Regions from separate parts of the Arthrobacter ginsengisoli genome, predicted to be linked through region 4. Evidence: riboswitches for the same ligand, from Rfam matches in the RefSeq annotation. Region 4 holds a riboswitch; each other region holds the start of a gene.
What was found. Region 4 has a riboswitch for S-adenosylmethionine ahead of metX (homoserine O-acetyltransferase MetX). Riboswitches for the same ligand answer to the same signal wherever they lie in the genome.

Region 1 (3,453 bases), on a different contig from region 4:
TATCTGCTCCTGCTCGCCATCGGCGCCGCCGTGGCGATCACCGGAATCGTCTACGCCATCCGGGGCTTCCGGCAGTCCTTCGCCAAACACCTCCGGCTCCCGGCCTCGCCGCGGGCGCGCTCGGCAGTGACCATCCTCGGCGTCGTTGGCTACGCCGCCAAAGGCATCGCCCTGCTGTTGGTGGGGCTGCTGGTCATCATCGCCACCATCAAAGTGCACCCCGAGGAGTCAACCGGGCTCGACGGCGGTTTGAAGGCCCTCCGCGACCAGCCGTTCGGCATCTACATGCTGGCCGCCGTCGGCGTCGGCCTGATCTGCTACGGGATCTTCATGATGGTGCGGGCCAAACTCGCCAAGATGTAATGCCGGACGCCTATGTCCTGGCCGGAACCCTGATCTCGGACGGCTACGCTGCGGCTGATTCAGTTGTGGCGGTGGCCGACGGAAGGATCGCCTACTCCGGGCCCCGGAGCGGCTTCAACGCTGCCGGCTTCCGCGGCGCCGAGGAGCTCGACCTTCCGCCGGGCAGCTCGATCTTTCCCGGGCTCGTTGACCTCCACTGCCACGGCGCCGCGGGCGGCGGCTTTCCCACCGGCGACAGCAGGCTGTGCCGCGACGCTGCCGGCTTCCTGCACCGCAGCGGAACAACGACGCTGCTGGCCAGCCTCGTGACGGCGTCGGCGGAGGATCTGATCCGGGGAATCGGAGTGCTGCGGCCGCTCGCGGACGAGGGGCTCATCGCCGGCATCCACTCCGAAGGCCCGTTCCTGTCCCGGGCCCGCTGCGGGGCGCAGAACCCGCAGTGGCTCCGGAACCCCGATCCGGCGTTGCTCCGCCGGCTGCTCCACGCGGCCGGCGGCACGCTCAAGTCGATGACGTATGCGCCGGAACTGCCCGGAGCCGGCGAGCTGGTCAGCATGCTCACCGGAAACGGTGTCATACCGTCGCTGGGCCACACCGACGCCGACGCCCGCACCACCGCAGGCTCGCTGGCGGACGCGGCGGAGTCACTGCGGGCCGGCACGGCCGTCACCGCGTCCGCCGGGTCCCCCACGGCCGGCTCCGGCGCGTCGTTGGGGACGCCGCCCGGCCGGCGTCCAACAGTGACGCACCTGTTCAACGGCATGCCGCCGCTGCACCACCGGAGCCCCGGAGCTGCGGCGGCGTGCCTGCGCCTCGCGGCGGAGGGCACCGTTGCCGTGGAACTCATCGGCGACGGCGTCCACCTCGACCCCGAGACCGTCCGGATGGTGTTCGGGCTGGTCGGCGCCGACAACATCATCCTGGTCACGGATTCGATGGCGGCGACCGGCCTGCCCGACGGCGACTACGAGCTCGGCCGCTCCGCCGTCGTGGTGCACGGTGGCGTGGCGACGCTGAAGGGCAGCGGTGCCCTCGCCGGCGGCACGGCCACGCTGCTCGAAGTGGTCCGCCGGACCATCGAGGCCGGGGTGGCACCCGCAGACGCCGTTAAGGCTGCGACCCTGATACCGGCGGGAATCCTGGGCCTCGAAACCGAGATCGGGAGCCTGCGGCCGGGCCTGCGCGCCGACATCCTGGCGGTGGACCGGGAGTTCGGGCTGGTTGCGGTCCTGCGCGGCGGGCAACCCCTGGTGCGCCCCACCTGACCAGGCTCATGACGCCATGCGGCGGTGATGTGGCTCTCCGGGAATCGTTTATTGCAGAACGTGTCGCAATTGTTGGGAAATCGAAGATTCTGCAGCAAAGTGGATCTTGCCTCGACCCGGAACGGTTGCGGCAACGACAAAAGTCCTCCTGGGCGAATAAACAACCATCCAGATCGGCTGAGAGACCTGGCTCGATGACGCCGTAGCAACCACCCTTCGGGCACGGTGCTAATGCCAGGACCGATGGAGATTGCCAAGATCCCACGTTCCACCAACCGGCGCGCCGCGTCGGCTGGGGGGACCGGTGATTCTGGAGTTCCTCGGTCATGACCGAGAGGATCCACGATGGATACCAACGAATCGCGCCCGGCCACTACGAACGCAAAAGCAAAACGCCGCCCGCTGCGTTTGCTGACGCTGATGGGAGCCGCGGCCTTGGCCCTGAGCGCCTGCGGCGCCAACACGGCCGGTACCCCGGCAGCGCAAAGCCAGGATGGAACGCCGGTGCAGGGCGGAACGTTCGTGTTCGCCGAAGTCACCCCCATCAACAACTTCCAGACCCAGGCGGCGCGCTTCTACGAAAAGGCCAACGTCCTGAACAGCGTGCTGGACCGGCTGACCTATTTCGATGCCAAGAAGGGCGAACTGGTCCCCTGGATCGCCAGCAAGTTCACCGCGAGCGAGGATCAGACCAAGTTCACCTTCACGATCCGCCCGGGAGTGAGCTTCAGTGACGGAACGCCGCTGGACGCCAAGGCGGTCCAGGCCAACTTCGAGGCGCTGGGAAAAGGCATCGAGAGCGCCAAGATCCAGCCCAACGTTGACTTCTCCACGTACCAGTCCTCACAGGTCATCGGCGAGGACCAGGTGGAAGTAACACTGTCCTCTCCCGACGCCAACTTCCTGCGCGCCACTTCCTCCGTCACCGCCGGACTCGTTTCGCCGAAAACCCTCACGCTCGATAACGCTGGCCAGTCGGCCATCGCGAAGATCTCGGGATCGGGTCCCTTCACCTTCGAATCGGAGAAGGCCGATGAGGAAATCGTCCTGGCGAAGCGGCCCGACTACGCCTGGGCTCCGGAAGGCGCCGCCAACCAGGGAGCCGCCTACCTGGACAAAGTCATTGTGAAGTACCTGCCGGAGGTGGCACACCGTGCCGGGGCCGTGCAGACCGGCCAGGTTGACCTGGTCCGTGGCCTGCAGCCGGCCGATGAAACTTCCCTTGCCGGGAGCGGCAACCAGGTCCTGCCGGCCAAAGGCATCGACCTGACGGCAAACATGGCCGCCGTGCGCATCGGCAGCGGCAAGCTCGCCGACGCGAAGGTTCGCCAGGCGCTGCAGCTCGGAATCGACCGGCAAACCCTGAAAGACACGGTGCTCTCCGACAGCTACGAAATCGCCGGCTCCATCCTGAACCGCGAAGCACCTGACTTCGTTGATCTCTCCGCCGACCTGGCCTACAACCCGGAGAAGTCGAAGAGCCTGCTGGAGGAGGCCGGCTGGACAGTTGGCGCCGACGGCATCCGGGCCAAGGACGGCCAGAAGCTCGAGGTCACGGTCACGTCATCAAACAACTCGGTCGTGATCAAGCCCGCTTTCGAACTGATCGAGCAGCAGTGGCGCGAGATCGGCGTGAAGCTGGTCAACCGCGCGGCGGACAACGCGTTCCTGGCGACTGCCATGAAGGACCCCAGCGTGGAATTCTTCGGAACCCGGCAATTCGCGTACGGCGGTCTGGGGCCGGTCTTCGGCCCGGCAACCAACACGCAGACACTGACTGCGGACAACCAGCTCAACGAGCTCTTCGCCACGGAACGCGCCGCCA
Region 2 (3,453 bases), on a different contig from region 4:
CGCCGAGGCGGAGGCGTGGTTCACCCGCAGGGCCATGGTCTCCAGCCCCTTGGTCAGCACCCACGCGTTGAAGGCCGAGAGCGCGGGGCCGGTGTGTCGCATAAGCTGCTTGACCGGGCCCTCGATGAACTCCCTGGTGCCCAGGATCGCGCCGCCGAGCACGCGGCCCTGGCCGTCGATGTGTTTGGTCCCGGAATACACGATCACATCCGCGCCGAGCTCCCCGCAGCGCTGCAGCAGGGGAGTGGCAAAGACATTGTCGACGACGACGCTCGCCCCGGCCGCGTGCGCCAGTTCGCTCACGGCCGCGACGTCCACGATTTCCTGCATCGGGTTCGACGGCGACTCGAAGAAGACTGCCGTCGTCGGTTCCGAGAGCGCAGACCGCCACTGCGCCAGGTCCGGGCCGTCCACGAAGACCGTCTCCACACCCCAGCGGGGAAGGATCTCGTTGAGGATTACGAAGCACGAACCGAACAGCGAACGGGCCGCGACCACCCGGTCGCCGGCGGCCAGCAGGGCGCCGAGCGCGGTGAAGACCGCGGACATGCCTGAGGCGGTCGCAAAGCAGGCCTCGGTGCCTTCGAGCAGCCGGAGCCGTTCCTGGAAAGTGGCCACCGAGGGGTTGCCGTAGCGGGAGTACACGAACCGCTCGTCCTCGCCGGTGAAGGCGCGCTCCGCGGCGGCCGCGGATTCGTACACGAAACCGGAGTTCAGGAAGATCGGCTCGGACGTTTCCTGGAAGCCGGTGCGGTCCAGCCCGCCGCGGACCGCCTGGGTGTCGGCGCCCCAGCCGGCGGCGTCAGGGTTGAAGCCCACTTAGTGCTTCCCGGGGTTGGCGGGCAGGCCGCGGTTCTTCCACCCGTTGACAGTGCGTTCGCCGTACCGGTCCGGTTCGCCTTCAAAGCCTTCCAGGACGTTGAAGGAGGTGAATCCGGCCTCCGTCGCGGCGGTCGCTGCGGCGATGGACCTTGCGCCCGAACGGCACAGGAACACCAGCTCGGTGCCGTCCCCTTCGGGGACTTGGAGTTTCAGCTGTTCAACGAACCGCGCGTTGGGGATGCCGCCGGCAAGATTCCACTGGATGAAGAGCGGATCGTTCCGCTTGCCGCCCGCGGATGTGGTGTCCGGGATGCCGATGTGGGCCCATTCGCCCTCGGTGCGGACGTCCACCAGGATGGCGCCCTCCGCAAGCTTCGCCCAGGCCTCGTGCGGGCTGAGGTCCCCGGCGTAGCTCACGCGTGGCCCTCGCCGTCGAACTCAAGGTCATCCACTGCGTTAGCGACGGCGGCATCGGCGCTGGCGATGGCTGCCGGCAGGACAACGGCCTGGGACACGATGACGCTGCTGCCGTTGAACGTCGCGGCCGGGCTGCCGTGCAGCACATAGCCGTCGGCCAGGGCGGCCGAGACGCGCTCGCAGAAGGCGCGGTCATCGGGGCCGGTGAACAGGCGGTACGCCAGTTTCTCCTCGGCGGCACCGGGGGTTACGAGGGACGGGACTGGCGCTGTAACGGGGACAGCGGGGGCGGACGCGTCAGGCACGACGGATCTCCTTCTTTCACGCTTGCAGCTCGAATGGTCGATATGCCGAGTATTCACCTGAGGCACCCCGCCGCGAAAGGGAGGGTTGCCGACCGGCCAGTCAGGGCTTGGCGCCGGGTCTCATTACTCACAAAAAACGTAACACCTGGGACGCCGGCCCGCAGAGCAGCAGCCGTCATGCTAAGTAACGCTCCGCCAGGCAACGCGGGTGGTTACTCGATCGTGGCGTAGAGCGCGTTGAGCTCCGCCGTGAGTTGCCGGCGCAGCTCCGGGGTGCCGATCTCCTTGCCGTCGATGTGATTGACGGGCGCCAGCAGCCGGATGCTGGAGATCAGCCAGACCGCGTCGGCGTCGTACAGGTCCCGGGGCTCCAGCGGGCCGTAGCCCAGCTCCCAGCCGGCGGCCTTGGCCGCGGCGAACAGGGCACCCTGCGAGGTGCCGGGCAGGATCCCGCTGTCGAGCTGGGGGGTAATGAGCCGCCGAACAGTACGGACCCCGCCGCTCCCGTCGTCGGACGTCTCCAGGTGCGCGAGCAAAACGGTCGACGTCGGGCCCTCCAGCACGCGGCCGTCCGCGGAGGTGAAGATGACGTCGTCTGCGCCCTGGGCATGCGCGTAGCGGAGTGCGGCCATGTTGACGGCATAGGAGAGTGTCTTGGCGCCCATCAGCAGCCACGGGGCCCGTTCCCCGACTTCGCTGTCGTAGCCGCGGTCCAGCAGGATGACGTCGACTCCCGTTTCGCGCTGCCGCCTGCCGGCCGGTCCGGGGGCCGAGGCCTGGACCCAGCAGGTGGGTGTGGCCGCCCCTTCCACGCCACGGGTCACGAGGAGCTTGACGACGAGCTCGTCGTCATCGCTGGTCGCGGCGCCCGGCACGTGCCCGCGCCGGTATTCGCTGACCGCCGTCGTGATCGCCCGGCGCCAGGCTTCCTCCGCCGGGATGTCCAGTTCCAGCAGCCGGGCGGACCCGGCCAGCCGGTTCAGGTGCGCCTGGAGCTTGCGGGGGCTCCCGCCCACGGCCAGCAGCGATTCGAAGACACCGTCCCCGCGGGTGGCACCCTGGTCCGTCGCCATCAGCTGCGGCTTGGTGGCGTCGGCCAGCCGGCCGTCGTGGAAGGCGGGATCGAGGAAGACCAGCACCGGTACGGGCGCGGCGGCAGGAGAAGTCATGGCTTCAGCTTAGTGCGGCGTGCCGCGGGTTAGGATTTGACGGGTGCCCGTTCCGGAACTGTTCCGCGGGTCTGGAGCTTGAGGGGTTCGCCTGTGCTGTGGCCATTTTCGCTGGCGGAATCGCTTCCGTCCTGGGTGATCCTGATTCTGACCGTGGTTGACCTCGCGATCCGTGTGCTGGCCCTCGGCATCATCCCCGGAAACCGCCGCCCCACCACCGCCATGGCCTGGCTTTTGATCATCTTCTTCGTCCCGGCCCTGGGCCTGGTCCTGTTCCTGCTGTTTGGCAACTTCCGGCTCTCCCGCAAGCGGCGGGCGCAGCAGGACGCCGTCAACACCCGGGTGCGCGCCGGCACCTCCGAACTGGCGATGGTGGAAAGCCGCTACGACGGCCCGGAATGGGTGGCCTCCGCGGCCGAGCTGAACAAGACCCTGGGCTCGCTGCCGATGGTGGACGGCAACCACGTCGAGCTCCTGCCCGGCTACCCGGACTCGATCAAGGCAATGGCCGCCGCCGTCCGTGAGGCCGAGTCCTTCGTCAACGCCGAGTTCTACATCCTGAGTTCGGACCACATCACGGACGATCTGTTGACCGCGATGGAAGAGGCCGCCGAGCGCGGCGTCGAAGTCCGCCTCCTGTTCGACCACCTGGGGACCCTGCGCATCAAGGGCTACCGCAAGCTGATCGCCCGGCTTAAGGCCGGCAAGATCCGTTGGCGGCCGATGCTGCCGCTGAACCC
Region 3 (3,453 bases), on a different contig from region 4:
GAATTCCGGACCCAGCGGCGGTTTGAAATGCGGCTTGTGCACATCGCCGGCATGCATGATGCGCGACAGCCGGTGCACCCAGGGGACGGACGTGTCCAGCTGGTTCCAGATCAGCCCCAGGACACCGTGGGGGCGGAGGATCCTGGCGATCTCCGTGCTGGCCAGGAGGGGATCGCACCAGTGCCAGGCCTGGGCGACGGTGACCAGGTCGAAAGCCGCGGCGGGCAGCCCGCTCTGCTCGGCTGAGCCCTCGACGGCGGCGACGCCGGGAAGTGCCCGGCGCAGCTGTGCCAGCATGTCGGCGGACGGATCCACCGCCACCGTGTGCAGGCCGCGCTCAAGCAGCAGCGCGGTGAACTTCCCGGTTCCCGCGCCGAGATCCGCGGCGTCCTTCGCGCCGGCGGGGATCAGCCAGTCGGCTGAGTCGCCCAGGTAGCCCGGGCGGACGCGTTCGTAGTGTTCCCCGCCGTCCTGGAAGCTCTGCCCAAGTTCCCGGCGCCGCTCCTGGTACAGTTTGGGGCCGCCGCGTGCCACGTGTGATCTCCTTCGGCAGGTCCGGATGGGTACCTCTCGAATTTACCGCACGCGGCACGGTCGGTGTTTCCAAGGGTCGTGCAGCCGCCGCCCTGTCAGTCCAGCGTGCAGGGGGCGGCGCCGGCGGTGCCCGGTGTGTTGGGCGCCCAGTGCGGGTAGCTGCGGGTGTCGTTGGCCGGCACCCAACGTCCGGCATCCACCACGTAGTCCCAACCGAGGCCGGTCTGGCGCAGTTCCCGGATCCCGGCGAGCAGCCGCTCGGCGTCCTCCAGCCGGGAACCCAGGCCGAAGCTGGCCCGGAGCGAGCCGGCCGGCAGACCGAGCCGCCGGAGCAGGGGGTGCGCGCAGAAGCGGCCGTCACGCAGTCCGATGCCGTGTTCTGCCGACAGGTACGCCGCCACGAGGCCGGCGTCGTAGCCTTCGAGCGAGAAGTTGACGACGCCGATCGTCCCGGTGCCCGCGGGTGCATCGAAGGAAGCGCTGTCCGAGAAGATCTGGTGGACCCTGACGCCGTCGAGCCGGCTGAGGCCTTCGACGAGGAAGGACCGGATGGCGTTTTCGTGCGCGTGCCACTGTTCCACGTCCAGATCGGCGATCACCTGCGTGGCGCGGGCCAGCGTGGCTGCGCCGAGGACATTCGGGGAGCCGCCCTCGTGCCGGGCCGGACCGGTGGTCCAGCTGACCGCATCGACCCGGGCGTCCTGCACGGCTCCGCCGCCGGCCAGGTGCGGTGTGCCGGCGTCGAGCCAGTCGGGACGGCCGATCAGCACACCGGCGCCGAAGGGTGCGTAGAGCTTGTGCCCCGAAAAGGCGAGATAGTCGACGTCGTCCGCGGCGATGTCGATCCGCCGGTGCGGGGCAAGCTGCGCGGCGTCGACGACGATCCGGGCGCCATATTCGTGCGCCAGGGCGGCCAGTGCCCGGATCGGCAGGATCTCGCCGGTGACGTTGGAAGCCCCGGTGACGGCCAGCAGGCTGACGCCGCCATAGGCGAGTTCCTTCCGGAGCAGTTCCAGTGTGCCGGCGAGCGTGGCGGCGGCGATGACACTGCGGTGCGGCACCTGCTGCCACGGCAGCAGGTTGGCGTGGTGTTCGATGTCGAGGTAGAGCACCTCACCGGTGTGCACGCCGTCGGCTTTGGGCAGGCAGCCGGCCAGCAGGTTCAGGGAATCGGTGGTGTTCCGGGTGAAGATCACGGCATCGTCCGGGCGGCCGCCCACGAAATCGCGGACAATCGTGCGGGCGTTCTCGTACACCGAGGTGCTGATCTGCGAGGCATAGCCGGCGCCGCGGTGGACGCTCGCATAGTACGGCAGGATCTCGTTGAGATAGGCCGAGACCACGGACAGGGCCGGGGCCGAGGCGCCATAGTCCAGGTTGGCGTACCGGACGTTGCCGCCCTGAATGAGCGGTGCCTGGATCTCGGCACCGGTCACCGCGGCCAGTGGCCGGCGGGCGACGGCGAACCGGGCATCAGAACCGGCGCCGGCAGTGGCAGGAAAAGTGACAGTTGTCATGGGACCTCGCTTGAAAAGGACCCCACATACCGGGGATCCGCGCTTGCCGGGTCCATTCCGGACCGGCCAGGTCGTCACCCGGGGCACCCCACCGCGAATGGAGGGTTGCCGGCCAGCAAACCGGGGTTTCGCGCTGGCACTCGTGACCTTTTTCGAGCCTAGGACATTCCCCGTTCCGGCGGGAAGGTGCGGGCCGAATATGAAGCTGTTTGTTACGCAGCCGCCGCCGGGAGCCGTTGCTACAGCAGGTCGTCCAGACCCGGGTTGAGGCGCTTGAGGACCTCCGAGTGCAGGATGGAGTTGGTGGCGAGGGCGTTGCCGCCGAAGGGGCCGTCTTCGCCTTCGAGCGAGGTGAAGCGTCCGCCGGCCTCCGTCACGATCGGGACCAGCGCGGCCATATCGTAGAGGTTCAGTTCGGGCTCGCAGGCGATGTCGACGGCGCCTTCGGCCACCAGGCAGTAGGACCAGAAGTCGCCGTAGGCCCGCGTGCGCCAGACCTCCTCGGTGAGGCCGAGGAATTCATCGAGGTTGCCGCGCTGCTTCCATCCGCCGAGGCTGGAGTAGGACAACGAGGCGTCCGAGAGCTGGGAGACGTTGGAGACCTTCAACCGGGTGGCGGCCGCCAGCGACCGGCCCATATAGGCTCCGGCGCCCTTGGCGGCCCACCAGCGTTTGCCCAGTGCCGGGGCGCTCACGACGCCAACGACCGGCTCGCCCTCGTCGACGAGGGCGATCAGGGTGGCCCAGACGGGGACGCCGCGGACGAAGTTCTTGGTCCCGTCGATCGGGTCGATGATCCAGCGGCGCGAGCCGTGGCCGGAACTGCCAAACTCCTCCCCGAGGACGGCGTCGCGCGGCCGGGAGCGGGACAGCTGGCCGCGGATGGCTTCCTCGGCTGACTTGTCGGCGTCCGTCACCGGGGTCAGGTCCGGCTTCGTCTCGATCCGAAGGTCGAGCGCCTTGAAGCGGCTCATGGTCTGGGAATCTACGGAATCTGCCAGGACATGGGCAAGGCGCAGGTCATCGTTGTAGCTCGAAGCGGGTTGACTCATGGTTCCAAACTACCGCCAAAGCGGACGGCGGGGCGGGAGGCCACGTTGCTGCGCCGCCGGATGCTGCCCGGCGCGGCCCCGGGCAGCGCTCCGGAAGGCACGCTCAGGAGACGGTGCCGAGTTCCTTGACGTCCTGGGCTTCCATCCGCGGGTCCGTCCCGAGCAGCCGGCGCAGTGAGCCAAGCCGGGCCGGCCCGGATTCGCCGGCATGGCCGGCGGCCACCCAGGCGTCCACGCCGCAGTTGACGGCGCTGGAATCGTGCTTGCAGCCCCGCTCGCAGTCGTCGGTTCCGGGCTCGAGGTCCGGAAAGGAGTGCAGGATCCGGTCGGGGTCCACATGGGCCAGGCCG
Region 4 (3,453 bases):
GCCTGGTCCTTCGAAACCCGCCAGATCCATGCCGGCCAGGAGCCGGACAGCGCCACCGGCGCCCGCTCGCTGCCCATCTACCAGACGACGTCGTTCGTCTTCCCCAGCGCTGAAAGCGCCGCCAACCGCTTCGCCCTGGCCGAACTGGCTCCCATTTACACCCGGATCGGCAACCCCACCCAGGACGCCGTGGAACAGCGGGTGGCCAGCCTGGAAGGCGGACTCGCGGCACTGCTGCTGAGCTCCGGGCAGGCAGCGGAGACCTTCGCGATCCTCAACGTCGCCGAGGCCGGCGACCATGTGGTGGCCAGCCCCAGCCTCTACGGCGGTACGTACAACCTGCTGGCGCACACCCTGAAGAAGTTCGGCATCTCCGTCACGTTTGTCGCGGACCCTGACAACCTGGCGCAGTGGCGTGACGCCGTGCAGCCCAACACCAAACTGTTCTTCGGTGAAGTCGTCTCCAACCCCCGCCAGGACGTGCTGGACATCGAGGGCATCTCGGAGGTGGCGCACGAGGCCGGTGTCCCGCTGATCGTGGACAACACGCTGTCCACCCCGTACCTGATCCGGCCCATCGAGTGGGGTGCGGACATCGTCGTGCACTCCGCCACGAAGTACCTGGGCGGCCACGGCGCGGCGATCGCGGGCGTAATTGTGGACTCCGGCAACTTCGATTTCGGCAAGGACCCGGCGCGCTTCCCCGGTTTCAACACCCCCGACCCCACCTACAACGGCCTCGTCTACGCCCGCGACCTCGGCGCGGACGGTGCACTCGGCGCCAATCTCTCCTACATCCTCAAGGCCCGCGTCCAGCTGCTGCGCGACCTCGGCTCGGCGGTCTCCCCGTTCAACGCCTTCCTCATCGCCCAGGGCATCGAAACCCTGAGCCTGCGCGTCGAGCGGCACGTCGCCAACGCCACCAGGGTGGCGCAATGGCTGGAGGCCAGGGACGACGTCGAATCCGTCGCCTACGCGGGGCTGCCCTCCAGCCCCTGGTACGAGCGCGGCCGCAAGTACGGGCCCAAGGGGACCGGCGCCGTCGTTTCCTTCAACATCGCCGGAGGAGCCGAGGCCGGAAAGCGCTTCGTTGACGCGCTGGAACTGCACTCGCACGTGGCCAACATCGGCGACGTGCGCTCCCTGGTCATCCACCCGGCGTCCACCACGCACAGCCAGCTCTCCCCGGAGCAGCAGGCTGTCGCCGGCGTGAACCCCGGTCTCGTGCGGCTCTCGGTAGGCCTCGAGCACATCGACGACATCCTTGCCGATCTTGACGCCGGATTCCGCGCGGCCAAGACCGCCTGAGCATCACCGGCGCCCGGCGCTCCGGCTTTGTTGCCCGGGCGTCGGGCCCCTCAAACGCGGGGGAGTCACACGGGCGTCACAATCTTCGCCACCGGGCCGCCGCATTTCGTAGACTCAATAAAGGTCATGAGCGCCAGCGACAGCCCCGGCTTGCTGGCCGGCAACCCTCCTTTTGCGGCGGGGTGCCCCGGGTGAAGACCTGGCCCGCCGGTCAACTGACGGTGGGCAAGCGCGAAGTGAGGTACCAGATGACGATTGCCGCCGCCCGCCAGGGTGCACCAGTAAGCAAGACCACCCACCCCCATGCCCCGGTCCCGGCTGACCCGGCCGCTGTCCCGGACGGCACGGTCCAGTATCTCCGGATCGGCGACCTGGAACTCGAATCCGGCGCCCGGCTGCCGGATGTCACCCTCGGCTACGAGACGTGGGGGACCCTGAACGCGGACCGGTCCAACGCGGTCCTGATCGAGCATGCGCTGACGGGGGACACCCACGTCACACGGGGCGCCAGCGACGAGCCCGGCTGGTGGGAGCAGCTCGCCGGCCCCGGTGCTCCGGTGGACACCGAGAAGTACTTCGTCATCTCGATCAACATCCTCGGCGGCTGCTACGGCTCCACCGGGCCCTCGTCGACGGCTCCCGACGGAAAACCCTGGGGATCACGGTTCCCGCTCGTCACGCTCCGGGACACGACCGAAGCCGAAGCCAGGCTGGCGGACGCGCTGGGCATCCGCAGCTGGTTCGCCGTTATCGGCGGCTCGCTGGGCGGGGCGCGTGCCCTGGAGTGGGCCGTCAGCTATCCGGAACGCGTGCAGCGCTGCGCGGTGATTTCGGTCGGGGCGAGCAGTACCGCCGAACAGATTGCCTTCGCCCAGGCCCAGACGCTGTCCATCCGGCAGGACCCCAACTTCAAGGGCGGGGACTACTACGGCGGTCCGGAACCGGAAGCCGGCCTCGCCCTGGCCCGGCGGATTGCCCACATCACCTACCGCTCGGCCGCAGAGCTCGACGGGCGGTTCGGCCGGAACGCCCAGGACTCCGAGGCTCCGCTGGAAGCGGGATCCCTCGCCGGGCGCGGACGCTACCAGGTCGAGAGCTACCTCGACCACCAGGGCAACAAACTGGTCCGACGCTTCGACGCGAACAGCTACATCGCCATCACCGAGGCGCTCATGAGCCATGACATCAGCCGGGGCCGGGGCGAACTCACGGAGGCGCTGGCTCCGGCCACGGCAGAATTCATCGTGGCGGCCGTCGACTCCGACCGGCTGTACTTCCCTGCCCAGTCCCACGCGCTCGCCGAGGCCCTGCCGGGCGAGGTTGCCGTGCATACCATCGAGGCGCCGATCGGACACGACGGCTTCCTGACCGAGATCGGCCAGCTCACCAGCCAGCTTCGGCAGCACTTCTTCGGCTAGTCTGCCGATCAAAAACGGCGCCTGGTGTGCATTTTTGCAGATGCGCTCTGCACTAATGGCCGTTGAGGCCTAGGGCTGGAACGCCCATACTCATTGAGAATGATGCCGCGTGTCACAAATCACGCCGCGTCCATTGCCCAAAGGTCCATAGGGTGTCGACGACGACACCGAAGGAGTCGAAATGAGTACGCAAAAAGCCGCCAGGCGCCCGGACGAGGAAGACGTCAAATCGTCCGGCCTGAAAAAGGTAGTAACGGCCTCCATGGCCGGCACCGTCGTGGAATGGTATGAGTTCTTCCTCTATGCCTCCGCAGCCACCCTCGTCTTCGGCAAGCTGTTCTTCCCGAACTCCGGCACGGAGCTCGACGGCATCATCGCCGCCTTCGTGACCTACGCCGTCGGCTTCGTTGCCCGCCCGATCGGCGGCATCGTGTTCGGCCACTTCGGTGACAAGTTCGGCCGCAAGCAGCTGCTCCAGCTCAGCATCATCCTTGTCGGTGTTGCCACCTTCGCGATGGGCTGCCTCCCGACGTTCCAGCAGATCGGCTACTGGGCCCCGGCCCTCCTGGTTTTCCTGCGCTTCGTCCAGGGCTTCGCCGTCGGCGGTGAGTGGGGCGGCGCCGTCCTCCTCGTGGCCGAGCACAGCCCCAGCAAGTCCCGCGGCTTCTGGTCCTCCTGGCCGCAGTCGGCCGTCCCGATGGGCAACCTGCTCGCCACCGGCGTGCTG

Region 1: linked by a shared signal. The riboswitch ahead of J2X01_RS13680 (ABC transporter substrate-binding protein) and the one ahead of metX (homoserine O-acetyltransferase MetX) in region 4 are both predicted to bind S-adenosylmethionine.
Region 2: linked by a shared signal. The riboswitch ahead of J2X01_RS13905 (DUF1737 domain-containing protein) and the one ahead of metX (homoserine O-acetyltransferase MetX) in region 4 are both predicted to bind S-adenosylmethionine.
Region 3: linked by a shared signal. The riboswitch ahead of J2X01_RS11505 (aminotransferase class V-fold PLP-dependent enzyme) and the one ahead of metX (homoserine O-acetyltransferase MetX) in region 4 are both predicted to bind S-adenosylmethionine.

Annotation. Positions count from the first base shown of each region.
Region 1 covers NZ_JAVDVQ010000011.1:60,526-63,978, forward strand. The annotation lists gene J2X01_RS13670 (DUF1206 domain-containing protein) at 1-363, shown strand, start outside; gene J2X01_RS13675 (N-acetylglucosamine-6-phosphate deacetylase) at 363-1,628, shown strand; SAM riboswitch class I at 1,790-1,878, shown strand; gene J2X01_RS13680 (ABC transporter substrate-binding protein) at 1,974-3,453, shown strand, end outside.
Region 2 covers NZ_JAVDVQ010000011.1:115,317-118,769, reverse strand. The annotation lists gene J2X01_RS13915 (O-succinylhomoserine sulfhydrylase) at 1-819, opposite strand, end outside; gene J2X01_RS13910 (rhodanese-like domain-containing protein) at 820-1,239, opposite strand; gene J2X01_RS13905 (DUF1737 domain-containing protein) at 1,236-1,463, opposite strand; SAM riboswitch class IV at 1,558-1,672, opposite strand; gene J2X01_RS13900 (aminodeoxychorismate lyase) at 1,757-2,713, opposite strand; gene cls (cardiolipin synthase) at 2,807-3,453, shown strand, end outside.
Region 3 covers NZ_JAVDVQ010000008.1:142,297-145,749, reverse strand. The annotation lists gene J2X01_RS11510 (class I SAM-dependent methyltransferase) at 1-534, opposite strand, end outside; gene J2X01_RS11505 (aminotransferase class V-fold PLP-dependent enzyme) at 630-2,051, opposite strand; SAM riboswitch class IV at 2,086-2,199, opposite strand; gene hisN (histidinol-phosphatase) at 2,291-3,103, opposite strand; gene rsgA (ribosome small subunit-dependent GTPase A) at 3,207-3,453, opposite strand, start outside.
Region 4 covers NZ_JAVDVQ010000002.1:250,659-254,111, forward strand. The annotation lists gene J2X01_RS03215 (bifunctional o-acetylhomoserine/o-acetylserine sulfhydrylase) at 1-1,308, shown strand, start outside; SAM riboswitch class IV at 1,431-1,546, shown strand; gene metX (homoserine O-acetyltransferase MetX) at 1,557-2,726, shown strand; gene J2X01_RS03225 (MFS transporter) at 2,908-3,453, shown strand, end outside.